3 regions of the Clostridium gasigenes genome follow, and region 1 is predicted to be linked to each of the others. Evidence: riboswitches for the same ligand, from Rfam matches in the RefSeq annotation. Region 1 holds a riboswitch; each other region holds the start of a gene.
The links. A riboswitch is a leader RNA that binds a small molecule or an ion and turns the genes downstream of it on or off. The one in region 1 is predicted to bind lysine.
Positions count from the first base shown of each region.

Region 1 (6,744 bases):
ATGCGGTAAAACCACTTCATTAAAAATGATAAACAAGCTTATTACCCCTACATCCGGAGAGATTTATATAAATAACATGCCTATTTCTAAAATGAACACAATAGAGCTTAGACGGGGAATAGGGTATGTTATTCAAAATACTGGGCTTTTCCCTCATATGACTATTAGAGAAAATATTTCTTTAATTCCAGAGTTGAAAAAAATTGAAACTAAAGAAGCTATTGCTAGTAAAACTAATGATTTATTAAAGCTTGTAGGGCTTTCGCCAGAAGAGTACTTAGATAAATATCCTGGTGAGTTAAGTGGTGGACAACAACAAAGAATTGGAGTTGCTAGAGCTTTTGCTACTGATGCTGAAATAATTTTAATGGATGAGCCTTTTAGTGCCCTTGATCCTATAACACGTAGTTCTCTTCAAGAGGAACTTTTTTCAATGCAACAAGAGCTACATAAAACAATAATATTTGTTACTCATGATATGGAAGAAGCTATAAAGCTAGCTGATAAAATTTGTATCATGAACAAGGGGGAAATTGCACAGTTTGATACGCCTGAAAATATTCTTAAAAATCCAGCTAACGATTTTATTAAAGATTTTATCGGAGCAAATAGAGTCTGGAATACCCCAGAATTTATAAAAGCTAAGGATATTATGATTAAAACACCTGTTTCAGTTTCTTCTTCGAGGAACATTTTACAAGCAATTGAAATTATGAAAATTAATAAGGTAGATAGTTTACTTATTGTTGATAAATCTAATATTTTGATAGGGCTTGTAACTTTAAAAGACATTAAGCGTAGCACTGCAAAAGAAACGAAACTTGAAGAAATAATGGAACATAATGTATTATCTGTTTATGAAGATGATAATATTTTAAATATACTTGAATTAATTAACTCTCACGCTATCGGATACATTCCGGTTATAACAAAAGACAATCACTTAGCTGGTCTTGTAACTAGAAGTAGTTTGATTTCAGTATTAAGTGAACAATTTTTAGATACGGAGGAGTTAAGTAATGAGTAAATTTTTTGAATTTGTAATAAATAGAAAAGAAGAAATTCTAAGTTTGTTTATTCAACATATATATTTAACTTTTGGCGCTATTTTAATTGCTATTTTAATTGGTATTCCACTAGGTATTTTGATGAGTAAAGTTAAAACACTTCAAAAACCTATTTCTGCTCTAATAAATGTAATCCAATCTATACCTTCTATGGCTCTTCTTGGATTATTGATTCCTATACTGGGTATTGGAAGTGTCCCAGCTATTACTATGGTAGTTTTATATTCACTTCTACCAATTGTTAAAAACACTTATACGGGACTTACAAATATAAATCCTGATGTACTGGAATCAGCTAGAGGTATGGGACTTACTAGTAGACAGACACTTAGACTTGTTCAAATCCCACTAGCACTTCCACTAATTATGTCTGGTATTAGAATATCAGCAGTTATGGCAGTTGGTCTTATGACTCTTGCTGCATTTATAGGTGCAGGTGGGCTTGGATACCTTGTTTATTCTGGAATACAAACTGTTAATAACAATATGATTTTAGCAGGAGCTATACCATCGTGTATATTAGCACTTGTAATAGATTTTCTTTTTGGAAAAATTGAAGTTCTTATTATGCCAAAGGGTTTAAACCCAACTAAGCATAAATCTAAATCAACAGGTTTAAAAGTTACTTTAGCTATAATTTTAGTTGCTTTAATAGGCTCTTCACTATTTGCTGTTTTAAAGCCTAAAGGTGAAACTATAGTTATTGGATCTAAAAGTTTTTCTGAACAATTAATTTTAGGAAATATGTATGCAGAGTTAATAGAAGAGCATACTGATTTAAATGTAGAAAAAAAATTAGGTTTAGCTGGTAGTTCTGTTACTATGGAGGGGCTTTATGCTGGTGAAATTGATCTTATGGTTGAATATACAGCAACACTATATATAAATGTATTAAATCAAGAACCCTCTGTAGATAAAGAGCTTATTTATTCTAAATCAAAAGAAATTATGGAGAAAGAACATAAGCTTACTTTATTAGAACCACTGGGATTTAATAATGGTTTTACTATAGCTATGAAACCTGAAGTAGCTGATAAATATGGAATAACTTCAATATCTGATTTGGCTAAAGTAAGTTCTGAATTAGTTTTTGGACCTACCTTAGAGTTTTTAAATAGAGTGGATGGATTTCAAAATTTAGCTTCAGTTTACAATTTGAATTTCAAAAATATTGTTGGAATTGATGGAGCTCTTAGGTATAAGGCACTTGATAATGGCGAATCTGATGTTATAGATGCCTTTACAACTGATGGACTTTTAAAAACCTTTAATCTTAAGGTTTTAGAAGATGACTTAAACTTTTTTGCACCTTATGATGCAATTCCACTTGTAAGAATGGAAACACTTGAAAAGTATCCTGAACTTAAAACAGTTTTAAATATGTTATCCGGTAAATTAAGTCAAGAAACTATGATTGACCTTAATTATAAAGTAGATGATCTTGGCGAAGATCCTGCGCAAGTTGCTAAAGAATATCTTCGCTCAGAAGGTTTAATTAAATAATAAATAATATAAAGCACTTACTGTGGTAGGTGCTTTATTAATTTGTGGATAAAGTGAAATTTACATTAAAACAAATAACAATATAATATACGAAGATATAATTTTGTAAAAAACAAACACAAATAATAAACTTGTTAATATGTTATAACTTAAAATCTGAAAGGGTTGACAGATATAATGTAATATTATATACTAAAATCATAATTTAATAATACCTCGCTTTTACAGGTGAGGTAGAGGCGCGACATTTAACAGTCTTTAGTGGAGTTTGAGAAGCATTGATACTAAAGAGAAGGAAAAGTCGCCGAAGTTTATAATATTTCTCAATATTATTTGCTGGGTCTGTAGTAAATAACTGCAGGACTGTCTCAATAAATTTCCGATTTATTGAGTTGAGCTATCTCATTTAGGAGAAGAAAGAGGATTTAAGGGCAATTGTGAATATTGTGACTTGGGTTTATCTCAGGTCTTTTTTTGTTACCCAAAATTCTAAAAAAACATTATTATCCATGTGAGAAGCGGGAAAATATACTTTCTAAATCTATAGTAGAATAAAAAAAACAAGAAGGAGAGGATTAATTATGAAAAAAAGAATATTATCAATAGTAATGGCTGTAGTAACAGCTACAATGTTAACAGCATGTGGGTCAAATAGTAAGTCGGGAGGTACTACTGCAAAGGGTGAAACATTTAAAGTAGGACTTGAAGCTGGATATGCTCCATTTAACTGGACTCAAATGGATAATTCAAATGGTGGGGTTAAAATTGAAGGAAGCTCAGAATATGCAGGCGGATATGATGTAGAGATTGCAAAAAAAATAGCTGATGGGTTAGGAAAAGAATTAGTTATAGTTAAAACTGAATGGGATGGTCTTGTACCCGCATTACTTTCAGGGAAAATAGATGGAATAATTGCAGGTATGTCACCAACAGAAGAACGTATGCAAACAATAGATTTTTCAAATAATTATTATAAATCAGATTTGGTTATGGTAGTTAAAAAAGGTGGGAAATATGAAGGCGCTACTTCTATCCAAGATTTTAACGGAGCAAAAGTAACTGCTCAATTAAATACATTCCACTACTCAGTAATTGATCAAATTAAAGGGGTGTCTAAGGAACCAGCTATGGATAACTTCCCAACAATGAGAGTTGCCCTTCAATCAGGAATGATTGATGGATATGTATCAGAACGTCCAGAAGGTGTTAGTTCTGAAAATGCTAACTCAAGTTTTAAAATGGTAGAATTTAAAGAGAAATTTGTTGCATCAGATGAGGATACAACAATTGCGGTAGGTATTGCAAAAAATAGTGAATTAACATCTAAAATAAATGAAGTATTAACAGGTATTTCAGAAAAAGATCGTACAGACATTATGGATATAGCTATAAAGAACCAACCAGCAGCTAATTAATAAGTATAGACTACATCAAATAGTATGTAGTCTATTTTATAAAAAGAGTAAATACAAATTCCTGTAGAGAATATTACAGGAATTATTATAAGGAGAATAAATATGAGTTTTGAGTGGGTAATGAAAATTATTTCGGAAAATGGGCCAATGTTCCTTCGTGGAGCAGGTATGACACTTCTAATATCAATGGTAGGAACTGTTGTAGGATCTGTTTTCGGGTTGCTAGTGGGAGGGGTACGTACTATCCCTATTCCAGATAGAGGAATAAAGAAATGGATTTTTAAATTTATAAATGCTATTTTATCTATTTATATAGAAGTCTTTCGTGGAACACCTATGATTGTGCAAGCTATGGTAATTTATTATGGTTCTGCTTTAGCATTTGGTATAAATATGAACAAAATAGCAGCGGCAATTTTTATAGTATCTGTTAATACAGGTGCTTATATGTCAGAAATTGTTCGTGGTGGTATTTTGTCAGTTGATAAAGGTCAATTTGAAGCTGCGCAAGCTATAGGTATGAATCATATTCAAACTATGATTCATGTGGTATTGCCACAAGTAATTCGTAACATTCTGCCAGCAACAGGTAATGAATTTGTAATTAATATTAAAGATACATCAGTTCTTAATGTAATATCTGTAACAGAATTATATTTTCAAACAAAATCTATTGCAGGAAATAACTTTAGGTATTTTGAATCATTTTTTGTTGCCTGTGTTATTTATTTTATAATGACATTTACAGTAACAAGAATTTTACGTTATATTGAAAAAAAATTAGATGGTCCAGATAATTACATTATGAGTGGAAATCAAATGCAAGTATAAAAATATGAATATATAATATGTAGAATTTTAAAATAATAATTGGAATAAACATAAGGGGTTTTTCAATATCGCTTATGCCGATAAGGGGGAAATATGGAAAAAGTAATTGATATTCAACATTTAAGTAAATCCTTTGGTACCCATGAAGTATTAAAAGATATTGATTTTTCAGTAGAAAAGGGAGAAGTAGTATGTATAATCGGTTCATCAGGATCTGGGAAGTCAACTCTTCTTCGTTGTGTTAATCTTCTAGAAAAACCAAGTGGTGGTGAAATTATTTATAATGGAGAAAATATTTTAGATGATAAACATGATATTTATGAATACCGTAGAAAATTAGGAATGGTATTCCAACAATTTAATTTGTTTAATAATCATAATGTTTTAAGTAATTGCGCTGTTGGGCAAATGAAAGTATTAAAACGTTCTAAAGAAGATGCTGAAAAAGTAGCTATGAAATATTTAGATGTTGTTGGAATGAAGCAATATGTTAATGCAAAGCCAAAACAATTATCAGGTGGGCAAAAACAACGTGTGGCTATTGCAAGAGCCCTTTCAATGGAACCGGATGTTATGTTGTTCGATGAACCAACATCAGCACTTGATCCTGAAATGGTAGGAGAAGTTCTTAAGGTTATGAAGGAACTTGCAAAAACTGGTCTTACTATGTTAATAGTAACCCATGAAATGGAATTTGCGAGGGAAGTAGCTGATCGTGTGGTGTTTATGGATAAAGGAGTTATCGTAGAGCAAGGACCTCCAGAGCAAATATTCAATAATCCAACTGAAGAACGTACAAAAGAATTCTTAAAACGTATATTGAAAACTATGTAAAAAAGTAATATATATTAGATATGTTTAAACAAATGCACTAGAAAGGATACTTCTAGTGCGTTTGTTTTTTTTATTATGTAATATAAAGCTAATTTATAGTATATAATTGTAGAAAACTACATAGTAAAAAACATGAGGTGAAGGATTGAATATTAAAGAATTAATTGAGAAGTTAAATAAAAATGTTACTAGTAAAAATTTAAAGAAATCAGAAGTCATTTATAGTAAGGCCAATGTTGTAGAAATGCAGATTAGTGATTTAGATAATTTTATGAATATAAATGGACTTAGTATAAGTGCATCTGTTTTATCAGATAATAAAAGATCTTCTTATGATGCAGATTTTTCTGTTGATATAGATAGTGGAAGAGTAATTGATACAGAATGTGATTGTTTAGATTACCGTAAAAATAATGATTGGAGCGGAACATATATGTGTAATCATATAGCCGCAATGTACCATGTTTTTATGGGAAATTTAAAAAAGGAAATAGAACTTAATAATAGTAGTGAATATTTAGAAAAAACAGGTGAGAAACTTTTAAATGATATTGAAGCATTATATAGACAAAAAGAGAACGTAAAACTAGAAGTTAACTTACATAAAAAAGCACAACGAAATTTAGAGTATTTTGAAGTAGATTTTAAGATAGGTAATAAGAAAATGTATGTTCTTAAAAATTTAAGGGATTTTACTTTAGCAAGGATTAATAATACTCCTCTTCAGTATGGAAAAGATTTTATCTATGATTCAAATATTAATGATTTTGAAGAAAAGGATGAGAATATAGTAGAATTTATTGAAGATTTTATTATTACTAAGGGATTACTTACAGAGCAGAGCTATGGTTTTGATAGCGGGAGTTCAAAACAATTAAAATTATCGATAAGTAGTTTAAGAAGGTTTCTAGAAATTGTTAGTCATAAAAAAATACATTTTGAAGGAAAAGAAGTGGGAATATTAAAGGAAGACTTACCTTTAGATTTGAAAATTTCTGTAGATTCAGAAGAAAAATATTCCCTAGAGCTATTAACTACTGATATAGTTCCGCTTAGTCTTAAAAAGGATGTTTTTATTTATAATGATAACATCT
Region 1 covers NZ_CP071376.1:3,398,303-3,405,046, reverse strand. Annotated here, with positions in the region: gene J1C67_RS15915 (betaine/proline/choline family ABC transporter ATP-binding protein) at 1-1,027, shown strand, start outside; gene J1C67_RS15910 (ABC transporter permease/substrate-binding protein) at 1,020-2,570, shown strand; lysine riboswitch at 2,797-2,978, shown strand; gene J1C67_RS15905 (transporter substrate-binding domain-containing protein) at 3,152-3,985, shown strand; gene J1C67_RS15900 (amino acid ABC transporter permease) at 4,088-4,816, shown strand; gene J1C67_RS15895 (amino acid ABC transporter ATP-binding protein) at 4,910-5,650, shown strand; gene J1C67_RS15890 (DEAD/DEAH box helicase) at 5,796-6,744, shown strand, end outside.

Region 2 (6,744 bases), 1.0 Mb from region 1:
GTTATAAATAACTAATAGTATAAAATAGTAAAGTATAAAATCTTTATACAAATAAAATTTGGGGGTTAAGATTATGGAACCATTGTCAATTTTAATTATAGTAGGAGCGGTATTAGTCGTATTATTTTTATTACTCTATGGAATAGGGTTTACAAGTATCGGAACCGACGAAGTCGGTATTGTTGAAAAATGGTGGAGTATGGGTGGGTCTGTACCTTCTGATGGTCTTATTGCTCTTAAAGGCGAGGCTGGTTATCAGCCACAAGTACTTAGAGCTGGAGTCCATTTTAAGACTCCTTTTAAGTATAAAGTAAAAAAGGTAAGGTTAGTAACCATCCCACAAGGTCAAATAGCTTATGTATTTTCAAGATCTGGTGAAAGCCTAGGTGATGGGCAAACTCTAGGAAGAGTTGTATCTTCCAGTAAATCTTTTCAAGATGTGGCTGCCTTTTTAGGTAACGGAGGACAAAAAGGTCCACAAAGACAAATTCTTCGTGAAGGTACCTATGCATTTAATTTAGCTCAATTTATTATAATTACAAGAGATAAAGTACATTCAATATTTACTTCAAAAGATGAATCCGCACAAATAGAAACGATGAGAAGTGATTTAGCTAAAGTGGGTGGATTTAATCCTGTAGTTATAGCAAGCTCAAAAACAGTTGAACAATATGAATCTAGTAACACTATAAGAAGTAAAGATACTATAGGTATTGTTACTATTAATGAAGGCCCTACTCCAGATAATGGTGCTATTATTGCCCCTATAGTTGGAGATGGTATAACTAATGAATTTTATCACAATAATTTCCAGGAACCTGAAAAATTCCTAGCTGCTAATGGTAGAAAAGGTAAGCAAATGCAAGTATTAACAGATGGAGTTTATTTTATAAACAGAATGTTCGCAAACGTTGATATAGTACCAAAAAGTATAATAGATATTGGATATGTTGGCGTAGTTGTAAGCTACTTTGGTGATAAAGGTGAAGACGTATCTGGATCAACTTATTCACATGGAGAGCTAGTTGAGCAAGGTAAAAAAGGTATTTGGAGAGATTCTATGATGCCAGGTAAATATGCCTTTAACACATATGCAGGTAAAGTTGTTCCAGTTCCAACTACTAATGTTATATTAAAATGGATTAGTGGACAGTCAGGAGATCATAAATTAGATGATAACTTGAAAGAAATAAGCCTTATAACTAAGGATGCCTTTGAACCAAATCTACCGCTTACAGTGGTATTTAATATTGATTATAGGAAAGCTTCTTCAGTTATCCAAAGATTTGGTGATATTAAAATGCTTATTGAACAATCACTTGATCCTATGATATCTGGTTACTTCAAAAACATTGGTCAAACCAAGACACTTATTGAATTAGTTCAAGATAGAAGTACTATTCAAGACCAAGCCTCAGCGGAAATGAAAGAGAAATTCAAGTTGTATGACTTAGAATTACAAGAAGTATTGATCGGCACACCTGCCGCATCTGCAACAGATAAGAGAATTGAACTTATACTAGCACAATTAAGAGACAGACAAGTTGCTATGGAAGAAATAAAAACTAATGAAGCTAAACAAAAATCAGCTGAAAAACAAAGAGAACTTAATGAGGCAATTGCAAAAAGTTCTGCTCAAACAGCTCTTACACAATCAAGTATCGACATAGAAGTTGCAGATAATAAAGGTAAATCAGAATTAAGACTTGCAGAGCAGCTTGCACTAAAAACACAAAAGCTCGCTGAAGCTGATAAATATAAGAGAACTCAAGAAGCTGATGCTTCAAGGTATACAAAAGAAGCTGAAGCTGCTGCTAATGCAAAAGCTACTGAACTAAATGCAGAAGCTAATGCCAAACAAGTGCAACTACAAGCTAGTGCAGAAGCCTTTAAACTTGAAACAGTTGGTAAAGCACAAGCATTAAATATTAAATCCGTTGCAGATGCTACTGCAGAACAAGAAACAAAGGTTGGTATTGCAAAAGGTACTGCGGCTAAAGCTTTGGTTGAAGCCTATGGCGGACCAGAATTACAAGTACAACAAAGTGTTATGATAGCCTTTGCAGATGCACTAAAAATAAGTAAATCTCCACTAGTTCCACAAACAATAATTATGGGTGGCACTGATGGAAAAACACCTAATGCAATGGAAGGCATAATGAGCATGGTTTTAGCTAATATGGCTAGTGCTAATGCTTCAGTAGTAACTAAAACAGAAGATACTATAGCTACTAAACAAATAGAAGTTTAAAACAAATAGGGTTCATCATTATTTATTTAATGATGAACCCTTAATTACTAGGCTTGTCCCCTGTTTTTTGTGCCCTTCCCTTTATAATATGCATAATGTTTATCTGTTGTATTTTTATATCCACAATAAAACCTCTTAGCAATTATATTAATTAAGGGATCAGACATACCATTTAAAAATGCATAATTAACATTATCTTCAATATGATGTCTTCCATGATGATGTTTATCAAGTAATAAATGACTTCTCCCCAAAAAAATTACTAATCTTGTATTTGATCCATGGCAAAGATAGTGAGCAACCTCAGCTACCGATGATAATATACTAAAATATAATATGATATATAAAATTATCCTATTAATATTAAATATACTCATTACTATTGAAACAATTATTAAAAACCCCGAAAGCCAAATCTTTGAACCTGATTCATTGAAATAGACCAATAAAAGATTGTTTTTTTTGTAGAGAGGTGTTTTATGATGCAAATGAAAACTTGCTATTAGTGGGCCTGCTACGGATTTGTAATTTTCATTATTATCCATATACATATGTACTAATCCATTTATAAAGTCAGTAAGAAAATACGCTACAACAAATGAAAATATTTGCCACCAAATACCTATATTAATAGGTATAACCACATATGCTATAATAATTTGAAGTGAAATATTTACCGTAGAAATAAATTTTCCAAACAACTTATAAATTCTTTTATCCTCATAAAGCTCCATAGCCGCTATAAATTGTTTTTGTTTTAATTCAGTATTATTCGTCATTTTTAAATCCATTCCTTTGCCTTTATATTATAAACACCTTTTAACTCGCTTTAAAATTGAATAATGTGTATTATATTGTAGTTGCAATTGGCGCTAAATCTATATTATCCAAATCTAATTCTAGAATTTCTTCTGGTGTGCTCCATTTTCTATTTTGAATTATGCTTGTTTCTTTATGAGTAAGTATTCCATTATATGCAGTTAAGCTTCTTCTCAAAAATCCATCTTTTCTACAAGCTTCTCTTACTCCTTTATTTGCAATAGCTCTTATATGAGGTAGTACACTTGCAGCATATGCTATTGATGTAGTATGCGCCGCAGCTCCTGGTATATTATCTACTCCATAGTGAATTATTCCATCTACTTCATAAACAGGATCTTCATGAGTTGTAGGTCTATATGTTTCAATTGCCCCACCTACATCTGCACTTATATCAACTATTACTGAACCTCTTTTCATTAATGAAAGCATTTCTCTAGTTATTAAATTATCTTCTCTATGCTTTGGCCACTTAACACAATTTACTACTAAATCTGTTGTAGGTAAAAGTGCTTTTATATTTGATTGATTAGAAAACATTGTTCTCACATTAGCTGGATATATTTCATGACAACTTCTCATAGTTGCTATACTTCTAGCCATAACTGTTACCTGTGCTCCAAGTGATGACAATATTTGTATAGCTCCTTTTCCAACTATTCCAGCTCCAAGAACTATAACATTTGCGCCTGGTGCCCCTGCTATTCCACTAATTAATTGACCTTTTCCACCATTACTATTTAATAAGTACTGCACGCCCATTAATGCACCTAATTTCCCAGCTACTTCGCAGTTAGGTGACCCATATCTATGTGTATCTTCTGCAGTAAACGCTATAACTTTATTTCTTAATAATGCATCTACCTCTTCTCTATTTGAAGCTGGATGTATACATGCAAACAGTATTTGTCCACTTCTTAATAAATGGTATTCTTCTTCGAAAAATTCTTTAACCTTTAATACCATATCACATTTACCATATATATCTTCTCTATTATCTATAATTTTAGCACCTATTCTTGCATATTCCTCATCATTAAAGCCAGCTATATACCCTGCATTTTTCTGAACTAACACCTCATGTCCATCATTTATTAATTCTTCTGCCTCTACCGGTGTTACTATTACTCTTGATTCTCCACACTTAATTTCTTTTAATACGCCTATTATCATCTTATATGTCCCCCTTAATTTTTATATAGTTTCTTTGCTTAGATATTTTTTAAAAACAACAAATTAATGTTTTAGTCTATTTTTTAAATACCTAATGCTTTTAATAAAAATTTTTAGACATGTCTTTATAAATTATTTGTCATCGTAAGATAATTAACAGACTCAAAATCAAGAATACTAGTCTATTATTTATTTGCAGATTACTTATGTAAATCCTTTATACTTTTACTCAAAAAAAGCCTTAAGTACCGTGACTTAAAGCTTGAAGTATAAATACTTCAATATATATCAAATATACAAATTTATTAAACAATAGCGCGCCACAATTAATTGTGACAATTATATAGTTTTTATCCATATAATCAGAAAATAGCCTTAAAGCATGGACTATAAACTTCGTCGATAATTCCTTTTCTAGTAAATCTTAGCTGCTTAGCTCTTTACTAGTACTTTTAACACCAATCATCTATCTTATCTAAATCTTCTAGTTCATTATATGTTGTATTTCATAATATAGCAAACATAAGTTTTCCTATATTTGAATCAAGTAAAAAGCTATCAATTCCCTTCTTAATTTCCTTCTTAATTCTCTTTATCAATATCGTAGAATAAATATAACTAAATACCTTTCATTTTTTTCTATATATTATATAATATATAGGGAAATATATTTTAGGGGAGGCTAAATTTTTATGAATAATGAATTAACAGAAGAAAATATAAAAAAATTAAGAGAAGAATTGGAATATAGATTAACAGTAAAAAGGGCTGAAATATCAAAGGAAAAATTAGTAGCTGCTGCACATGGCGATAGATCAGAAAACGCAGAATATAAAGAAGCTTGCGCAAACTATAGAGAAAATGATAATAGAATTCAATATTTAATGACTATGATTTCAACAGCAACTCTAATAGATGATACGCATTTAAATAAATTAACATTAGGAATTAATAGTAAAGCTAAAATTAAATTTATAGAGGATGACTACGAAACTATTGTTACACTAGTAACTACTATGGATTTAGACCCTCAAAATATGTGTATAAGTATAGAGTCTGATTTAGGAAAAGCATTATCCGGCAAAAAAGTTAGAGCTAAGGTTGAAGTTGATGCTCCCGGAGAAAAATATAATATAGAAATATTAGAAATTTTATAAGAATATATTACTTTTAAATAATAATCCACGATAGAATTCTATCGTGGATTTCATTTAATTTTAATTTTATTCTATCCTTATAATTACTATCTTATCAGCTATTAGTGCTCCATCAAAACTTTCTCCCCAAACATCTAACCTGTCTCCATTTTTCATATCATCTATAGAAGTTGATTTTATAGACCTTACTTCTCCTGCTGAAGTTATAACTTTAATAATATAATTTGTATCATCCTGTACTTTTATTTTCACCTTAATATCTGATGAAACGGAAATAGTAGACTCCCCACTTTCGAAATTATCTATACGGTTAATTATTATTACATCATTTTCATACTCTTTAAAGCAACCTTCTATATCAGATTTTTCTTCTGGAATTTGAATATCATCTTTTGATTTATTGTCTGTAGTCTTCTTATTTCTTTTATCCTCTGTATGAGTTATAGTAGACTCTTCTTTATTTATGATTGGTTTTTGTATAACAATTATTTCCGCTACTATCTTACCCTCCACCTCTTTTCCCCAAATAGATAAAGTAGATTTTTTTTCTATACTACTTACTGAGTCCGTATATTCATTATATTCAGCAGTCATTTTATTTTCTTTACTTTTCATTGTATTTAAATATATCTTTGTATTTTCATTAACTTTTACATTTAATTTTTCCATTAATGAAGTGTCTACATTGCTATCTACAATCATACCATCATACATATTTATAATATTATCATCATAACTAATAAAAGCTCCTATATAATCGGCCCTTGATTCTGGTATAACATCTCCTCCGATTACTTCTTGCTCAAATTTTGTTATTCCAAGCATATTTCCAAATTCATACTTTGCAACAGTAAATCCACTTACTAAAAATAAAACTGTTAGTATTATTGTACCTATATATATTTTTTTATTAGTTACTAATACTTTAGCAACTATTTTATAGCATAAATATCCTATTACTCCACCTAATGTATTTAAAATAATATCATCAATATCAGAACTTCCTATTGCTAATACATATTGTAAAGACTCAAGCACTAAGCTAAATACAAATGCCATACAGGCTACTGGCAATATATTCTTAGCCTTTTTAAATATTAAAGGCAATAAATATCCTAGTGGAATAAATATTATTATGTTACCAAATAAATTAGATATAGCCCATGCCCATCCCATACCGGATGCATTTTCAAAGAAATCCGCCCATAGCTTAAATGGAATTAAATTTAAGCTTGTAAAACTAACTGACTTTTTTGAAAATATATCTATAAATCCATGATATTTAAATACAACTATCTTAAATATTATTGCAATATATGCTACAAAAATACATATAATTATAAA
Region 2 covers NZ_CP071376.1:2,357,420-2,364,163, reverse strand. Annotated here, with positions in the region: gene J1C67_RS11015 (SPFH domain-containing protein) at 74-2,251, shown strand; gene J1C67_RS11010 (fatty acid desaturase CarF family protein) at 2,299-3,042, opposite strand; gene J1C67_RS11005 (alanine dehydrogenase) at 3,101-4,243, opposite strand; lysine riboswitch at 4,549-4,720, opposite strand; gene J1C67_RS11000 (GreA/GreB family elongation factor) at 4,936-5,400, shown strand; gene J1C67_RS10995 (VanZ family protein) at 5,467-6,744, opposite strand, start outside.
Region 2: linked by a shared signal. The riboswitch ahead of J1C67_RS11005 (alanine dehydrogenase) and the one ahead of J1C67_RS15905 (transporter substrate-binding domain-containing protein) in region 1 are both predicted to bind lysine.

Region 3 (6,744 bases), 1.6 Mb from region 1:
TTATTTTCGTCAGTTCCCATATCTATATGTACATCATCAGTACCAAGTTTGTGAAAATAGGCTATAAGTTCACTTATTATTCTTATATTTTTTTCTAATTTAAATTTCATGTTTAAAGCTCCTTCTTAAATGTAGTTATTAACGGAATAAGGATCATAGCTACAAAACCAGCCGCTAAACCATTGTTATATAAATTAAGACCACCGTGAAGGTATCCAATATTAGTCACCATATTTAAATGTAGGAATCCTGCGAGTAGTCCAATTTTCCATCCAAATTTACCTGAAATAGGAGCAAGTGCTGTTGAAAACAGGATTGATAAAATTATATTTGGAGAGTTAAGTGGATCAGTACGTATAAAAGCTGCAAGGCAAGCTCCTATAATAACAGGACTTATATTCTTTAAATGTTTTCCAAAACATCCAAATCCCATAATAGTAAAAATAGCACATATAGTAGGTCCGTTTAAATCACCTTTGATAAATAGTACAAAGGTAGTAGATGCAAGACCAAGAATCCCCATGTTTATATAGGTAGATGGCCCAAATAAAAGATAAAAATCACTAACTAATCTACCAGATTGTTTACTAATTCCTTTAAGGTTAAGCTTATTATTTTCTCCGTAAATTAATCCAATAGCAATTAAGTAAATGCATATAATAAATAAAAATATTGTAAAAATACCATTAGAACCTGTGTACCAAATGAGTCTAGTATCGAAATCAATTCCAACGCCTCTTAAAATAGACATTAATAAAGTTGCAAGTAACCCACTAGCAAATCCTATATTATATAAATTATAACCATTATGAGCTTTAATACAATGGGCAGCTATAGGAGCTAAAATGAATCCTGTAAATATTCCTATGATATTTCCAATTATAAATCCACCGCCTGGAGTAAATAGTCCAGTAAAACTAAGCTGACTAACAGTTGGTGCAAGAGTGGTGGAAAGTAGTGCAACAAGTGTATAGTTTAAAAAAGGTTCTTTTTGATATCTTGAAAATAAATATACACCAAGCATAATTGGCCATATATTTAAAATGTTTTTTCCAAAGAAAGAAAATCCAGTCATTAGCCAAAGTGCCATTATAGTAGAACCGTTTGGCTTTATCCCTATGAAAACTAAGATAGCAATGGAAATAATACTTGTTAAGGCGGCATTTACAAAAGCTGCTCCAATTCCTCCTATTTCCATATAATCAGTAATTAAAATATCGGGGGTTAGAATTATTTTTTTTAATCCTAAAAGTATATTCATTGGAGAATCAACTATTAATGCAAAAACTATGAACATAATATACATTATTAAAAGAACAGTATAAGGTGGATATATTTGCCTTTTTATTGTCATAAAATTTATCTCCTTTATAAACTAAATTTAAATAAGATGCTATCAAAAAAATAATAAGTTCGAAATATTTCTAATATTTACTATTTTAACATGGATTTAAATAGTAAAAAATGTTTTTATTGAAAAGAATTACAAAATAAAATTTATTAGGGGTATATAAATATAAAAATAATGGAGTATAATTATATTTAAATAGAAAATGACTTAAGAGATAGGGTTAGTTATTTTTTTGAAGATCACTAACATAAATAAAAATAGGCAGGTTAAAAGATACTATAATATGGGTAGTATCTATTTTAGTGTGCCTTAGGTGGAGGATGGACATATAATGCAAGTTAAGAAGATAAAACATGTTCCGGAAATTAAAGGCGCATTAAGAAATCATGTAGTTGAAGTGCCCACGTGTATTAGGGAATGTAGTGGAATAAAAATATTTGGTAAAAGAATAAAATCCTTATTATTTACAACGGATGTTGCAATTATAAGAAATACAAATGCGGATGCAATTATAGCTGTATATCCATTTACACCGCAACCATTAATAACTCAAGCTTTAGTTATGGCAGCTGATGTACCGGTGTTCTGTGGAGTAGGAGGAGGAATTACTCAGGGAAAAAGAGTAGTTAACCTCGCATTAGATGCAGAATTTAAAGGGGCTATGGGCGTAGTTGTTAATGCACCAACCTCAAATGAAATAATAAGAAGAATTAGAGAAACAATAGATATACCTTTAATAGTTACAATAGTTTCACAATGTGAAGATATAAATGAAAGAATAGGAGCTGGAGCAACTATATTTAATGTATCAGGTGGAAAAAACACACCAGAAATAGTTAGGAAAATAAGAAAAGAGTATCCTGAATTTCCTATTATTGCAACAGGTGGACCAACTGAAGAATCTGTAATGGAAACTATAGAAGCCGGTGCAAATGCAATAACGTACACGCCACCAGCAGCAGGTGAGATTATGGGTGAACTTATGGACAAATATAGAGGAATTTAATATTTATTTTACAACGGCTTAGTAATGTTAAGAGTGATGAAACTGTGGAATTAAAACCGCAATTTTATCACTTTTTTATTAATTAATATATGTGTATCTACAATAATAAAAAAATTTAATATATACAAAGAATTATATGTAATCGTATAAGTTGATTTTTATATTAATTTAACGAACCAATAAATAAAAAATAACATATTAATATATATATATAGAAAGAAGGTATTGATATGTGTGGAATAACTGGTTTTGTTAATTTTAATAACAATATAGGAAAAGAAGAAAATATATTGAAAAATATGACTAATACATTAGCTTATAGAGGACCAAATGCAGAAGGGTATTTTGTGTCTAACAATGTTATGCTTGGACATAGGAGACTTGTAGTTGTTGACCCTGAAGGTGGAAAACAACCAATGAAAAAAACTGTAAATAATAAAGAATATATTATTGTATATAATGGGGAGCTATATAACACAGAAGATTTGCGCAAGGAGTTATTAGAAGATGGATTTAGGTTTGAATCATATTCAGATACAGAAGTTTTGTTAACATCATATATTAAATGGGGTTATGATTGTGTATCTAAACTTAATGGTATATTTGCTTTTGCAATATATGATAAAAAAGATAATAGGGTTTTCTTAGCTAGAGATGCAATGGGAGTTAAACCTTTATTTTATACAATTAAGAATGGCAACTTCATATTTGGATCAGAAATTAAAAGTTTATTAGCGCACCCAAAAGTAGATGCAGAAATTGATAAAGATGGATTAACAGAATTATTTGCTTTAGGACCAGCTGTATCTCCAGGAAGTGGACTTTATAAAAATATAAAAGAAGTTCCTCCAGCTCATTATGTAGTTATAACTAAAGAAAATATACTGGAAAAAGAGTATTGGAAACTGATTGCTAAAGATTTTACTGAAAGTGAAGATGATGCAGTAGAACATGTTAGAGAGTTATTAACGGATGCTATTAAAAGACAACTAGTAGGTGACGTGCCATTATGTACATTCTTATCGGGTGGGTTAGATTCATCAGCTATTTCTGCAATTGCAGCAGAGGAATATAAAAAGAAAAATAAACAGTTAACAACTTATTGTATTGATTATGAAGATAATGATAAATATTTTGAAAGCTCATTGTATGAACCAACATCGGATAAATATTGGGCTAGAAAAATGTCTAGATTTCTAAATACAGATCATAGAAATGTTGTTTTAAAGCAAAAAGATTTAGTAGATTATTTAAAAGAAGCAACAATAGGTAGAGATATGCCGGGTATGGCTGATGTAGATTCATCATTATACTTATTTTGTAAAGAGGTTAAGAAAGATTTTGTTGTGGCGCTATCTGGAGAATGTGCAGATGAATTATTTGGAGGATACCCATGGTTTACTAATAAAGAATTAATAAATGCTAAGACATTTCCTTGGTCAAGATTTATAAATAATAGAAAAGATATTTTAAATCCATCACTTAAAGGTTTGAAAATAGAAGACTTTGCAAACGAAAAATATAATCAAACATTAAAATCAGTGCCTCATTTAGATGGCGAAAGCAAAACTGAATATAGAATGAGAGAATTATTTGCATTAAATTTAAAATGGTTTATGGTTAATCTTTTAAATAGAAAAGATAGAATGAGTATGGCAAATAGCCTAGAGGTTAGAGTTCCTTTTGCAGATATTAGATTGGTAGAATATGCTTTTAATATTCCTACAGATATAAAATTGTTAAATGGTAGGGAGAAGGGGCTATTAAGAAAGTCATTAGAAGGACTTTTACCAGAGGAAATAATTTATAGAAAGAAAAGCCCATTCCCAAAAACTCATAACCCAATATATACAGATATGGTATGTGGAGTAATGAATGGTATTTTGAAAGATTCAAATTCACCTATTTTAAGTATTATAGATGAAAAGAAAGTTAAAGAAATAGTAGATTCAAGGGGGAAAGCATATAAAACACCTTGGTTTGGACAATTAATGACTGGGCCACAATTAATAGCATATTTAATTCAAATTAACACCTGGTTAGAAGAATATAAAGTTAAGCTGGTTTAAAAACAAGGCATCTTCAAAAAAATTAAAGCCTAACTAAAATAAATTTAGTTAGGCTTTAATCCTATTATTAATTAAGTTATCTTAAAAAACTATAAATAATGCAATTTAAAAAAATGATTAAAGAAGTGGTTACCTATCCTAATAACTATACATATTATATAAAATGAAAATAAATTTTTAAAAACACAAAAGAAGAGGGTGGTTAATAGGTGAAATGGATTAAGCATAGATTAGAATATTCTCTGAAAAAATGGCAATCTATCTATATAACCTATAAAATATTATTCATTATAGCTATGTTAAGTTTTGGTTTAATAATATTTTCTGTATTTAATCCAGATTTAAAAAATGTTGATAATTTAGTTGCAATTAGAACCATATTTTCTTCTATAATAGGTTTCTTATTAGAAAATTGTAGTCAAAATAAGACGAATTGTAACGAAAAAGTTATGTTTTTTAGAAATTTAGTGGTTGGGATAATATCAATTACTATAACTATAGTAATAATGGTAGGTTATATCTATATAGTTGATATAGATAATGCATCAATGTTATTATTAAAAAACATTTTATTTTCTTGTATAGGCTTTTTAATTAGTGCAAGTAAAAATTGTGGAAAGTAAAACAATAAATGGATGCTGTTTCTAAGATAAAGATTGATTTTTCTGAAAATTATGGTATCATAAATTGTAAAGTATCATATAATAAGATTAAAAGATAATTACCAAGGTAGAGGTGCCATATTTAAAGAGTACTTATTAAGAGCTAGCAAGCTAAGACTAATAAGGAAAGGTAAAATGGCCGAAGAAATAAGTGTTGCAAAAACTTGTTTTTGGGTGTACATATAATATGTGTATGACTGTCACGTAAGTGAAGCGCTAGCGAGGTTTGCTAGGTTTAAATATTTTAATTCAAAGATAAATTCTATTTTATTAATTTTTAGAAAAATAGAACAAATTAAAATTTTAAGCAAAATGCATATAAGCCTTAAATAGTATCTACCACCATGGAATTATTCCATGGTGTTTTATTTTACAAAAAAATAAAGAATAAAAAATAAGGACTTAAGGCATCTTAAAAAATAACGACTTAAGATGATTAAAGTAAAAATTAGGAGGAAAAATCATGAAATTATTTGGGGCAATGGAATGTAAAGAAAATGATTTATACATAGGAGGTGTTAAAGCAGAGAGTTTAGCTAAGGAATTTGGAACACCTCTTTATGTTATGGATGAGCAATTGTTAATAGATACATGCAAAGGATACTACAGAAACTTTAAATGTGAAGAAGGAAATAGAGTAGCATTTGCAGGGAAAGCATTCCTTACAGTAGAAATGTGTAAGCTAATAAATAAAGAAGGGCTATATTTAGATATTGTTTCAGGTGGAGAATTATATACGGCTTATAAAGCTGGATTTCCACTAGAAAAGACTTATTTCCATGGTAACAACAAAACTTTGTCAGAAATGACTTTAGGAGTAGAACTTGGGGTTGGAAGATTTATTGTTGATAATTTATATGAAATGGAAGAGTTAAATAAAATAGCAAAATTAAATAATAAAATTCAAAAAATATATTTAAGATTAACACCGGGAATAGAAGCTCATACTCATGATTACATTAAAACAGGTCAAATAGATTCTAAATTTGGATTTGCGCCAGTTGGAGATACAATAATGAATGCGGTAAAGCATGCTTTATCTTTAGAAAATATAGAACTTGCAGGAGTTCACTGTCATATAGGGTCACAAATATTTGATTTAGAACCATTTGCAGATGCAGCAGAAGTAATGCTTGGATTTATAGATAATATAAGGAAAGAAACAGGTCATTTAATAACAGAATTAGATTTAGGTGGCGGGTTTGCAATTCATTATACTGATGAAGATGAGCCAAGAAGCACTGAAGAATATTGCCAAGTGATTATAAATAAAGTTAATGAAGTATGTGAAAAATTATCACTTGAAAAACCAATATTAACAATAGAGCCAGGTAGATCAATAGTTGGAAATGCAGGTATGACATTATATACAATTGGAGCTATTAAAGAAATAGAAGGTGTTAGAACTTATGTTGCAGTAGATGGTGGAATGACAGATAATATTAGACCAGCACTTTATAGTGCAAAATATGAAGCTTGTATTGCAAATAAAATGAATATGACATTAGATAAGAAGGTAACTATAGCAGGAAAATGTTGTGAATCAGGAGATATATTAATAAAAGATATAGAACTTCCAAAGGCTCAAGGTGGAGATATATTAGCAATAATGACAACAGGGGCATATGGATTCTCAATGTCAAATAATTACAATAA
Region 3 covers NZ_CP071376.1:1,811,018-1,817,761, forward strand. Annotated here, with positions in the region: gene J1C67_RS08660 (hypothetical protein) at 1-110, opposite strand, end outside; gene J1C67_RS08665 (DUF1576 domain-containing protein) at 113-1,354, opposite strand; gene J1C67_RS08670 (beta/alpha barrel domain-containing protein) at 1,683-2,357, shown strand; gene asnB (asparagine synthase (glutamine-hydrolyzing)) at 2,588-4,426, shown strand; gene J1C67_RS08680 (hypothetical protein) at 4,636-5,049, shown strand; lysine riboswitch at 5,149-5,315, shown strand; gene lysA (diaminopimelate decarboxylase) at 5,552-6,744, shown strand, end outside.
Region 3: linked by a shared signal. The riboswitch ahead of lysA (diaminopimelate decarboxylase) and the one ahead of J1C67_RS15905 (transporter substrate-binding domain-containing protein) in region 1 are both predicted to bind lysine.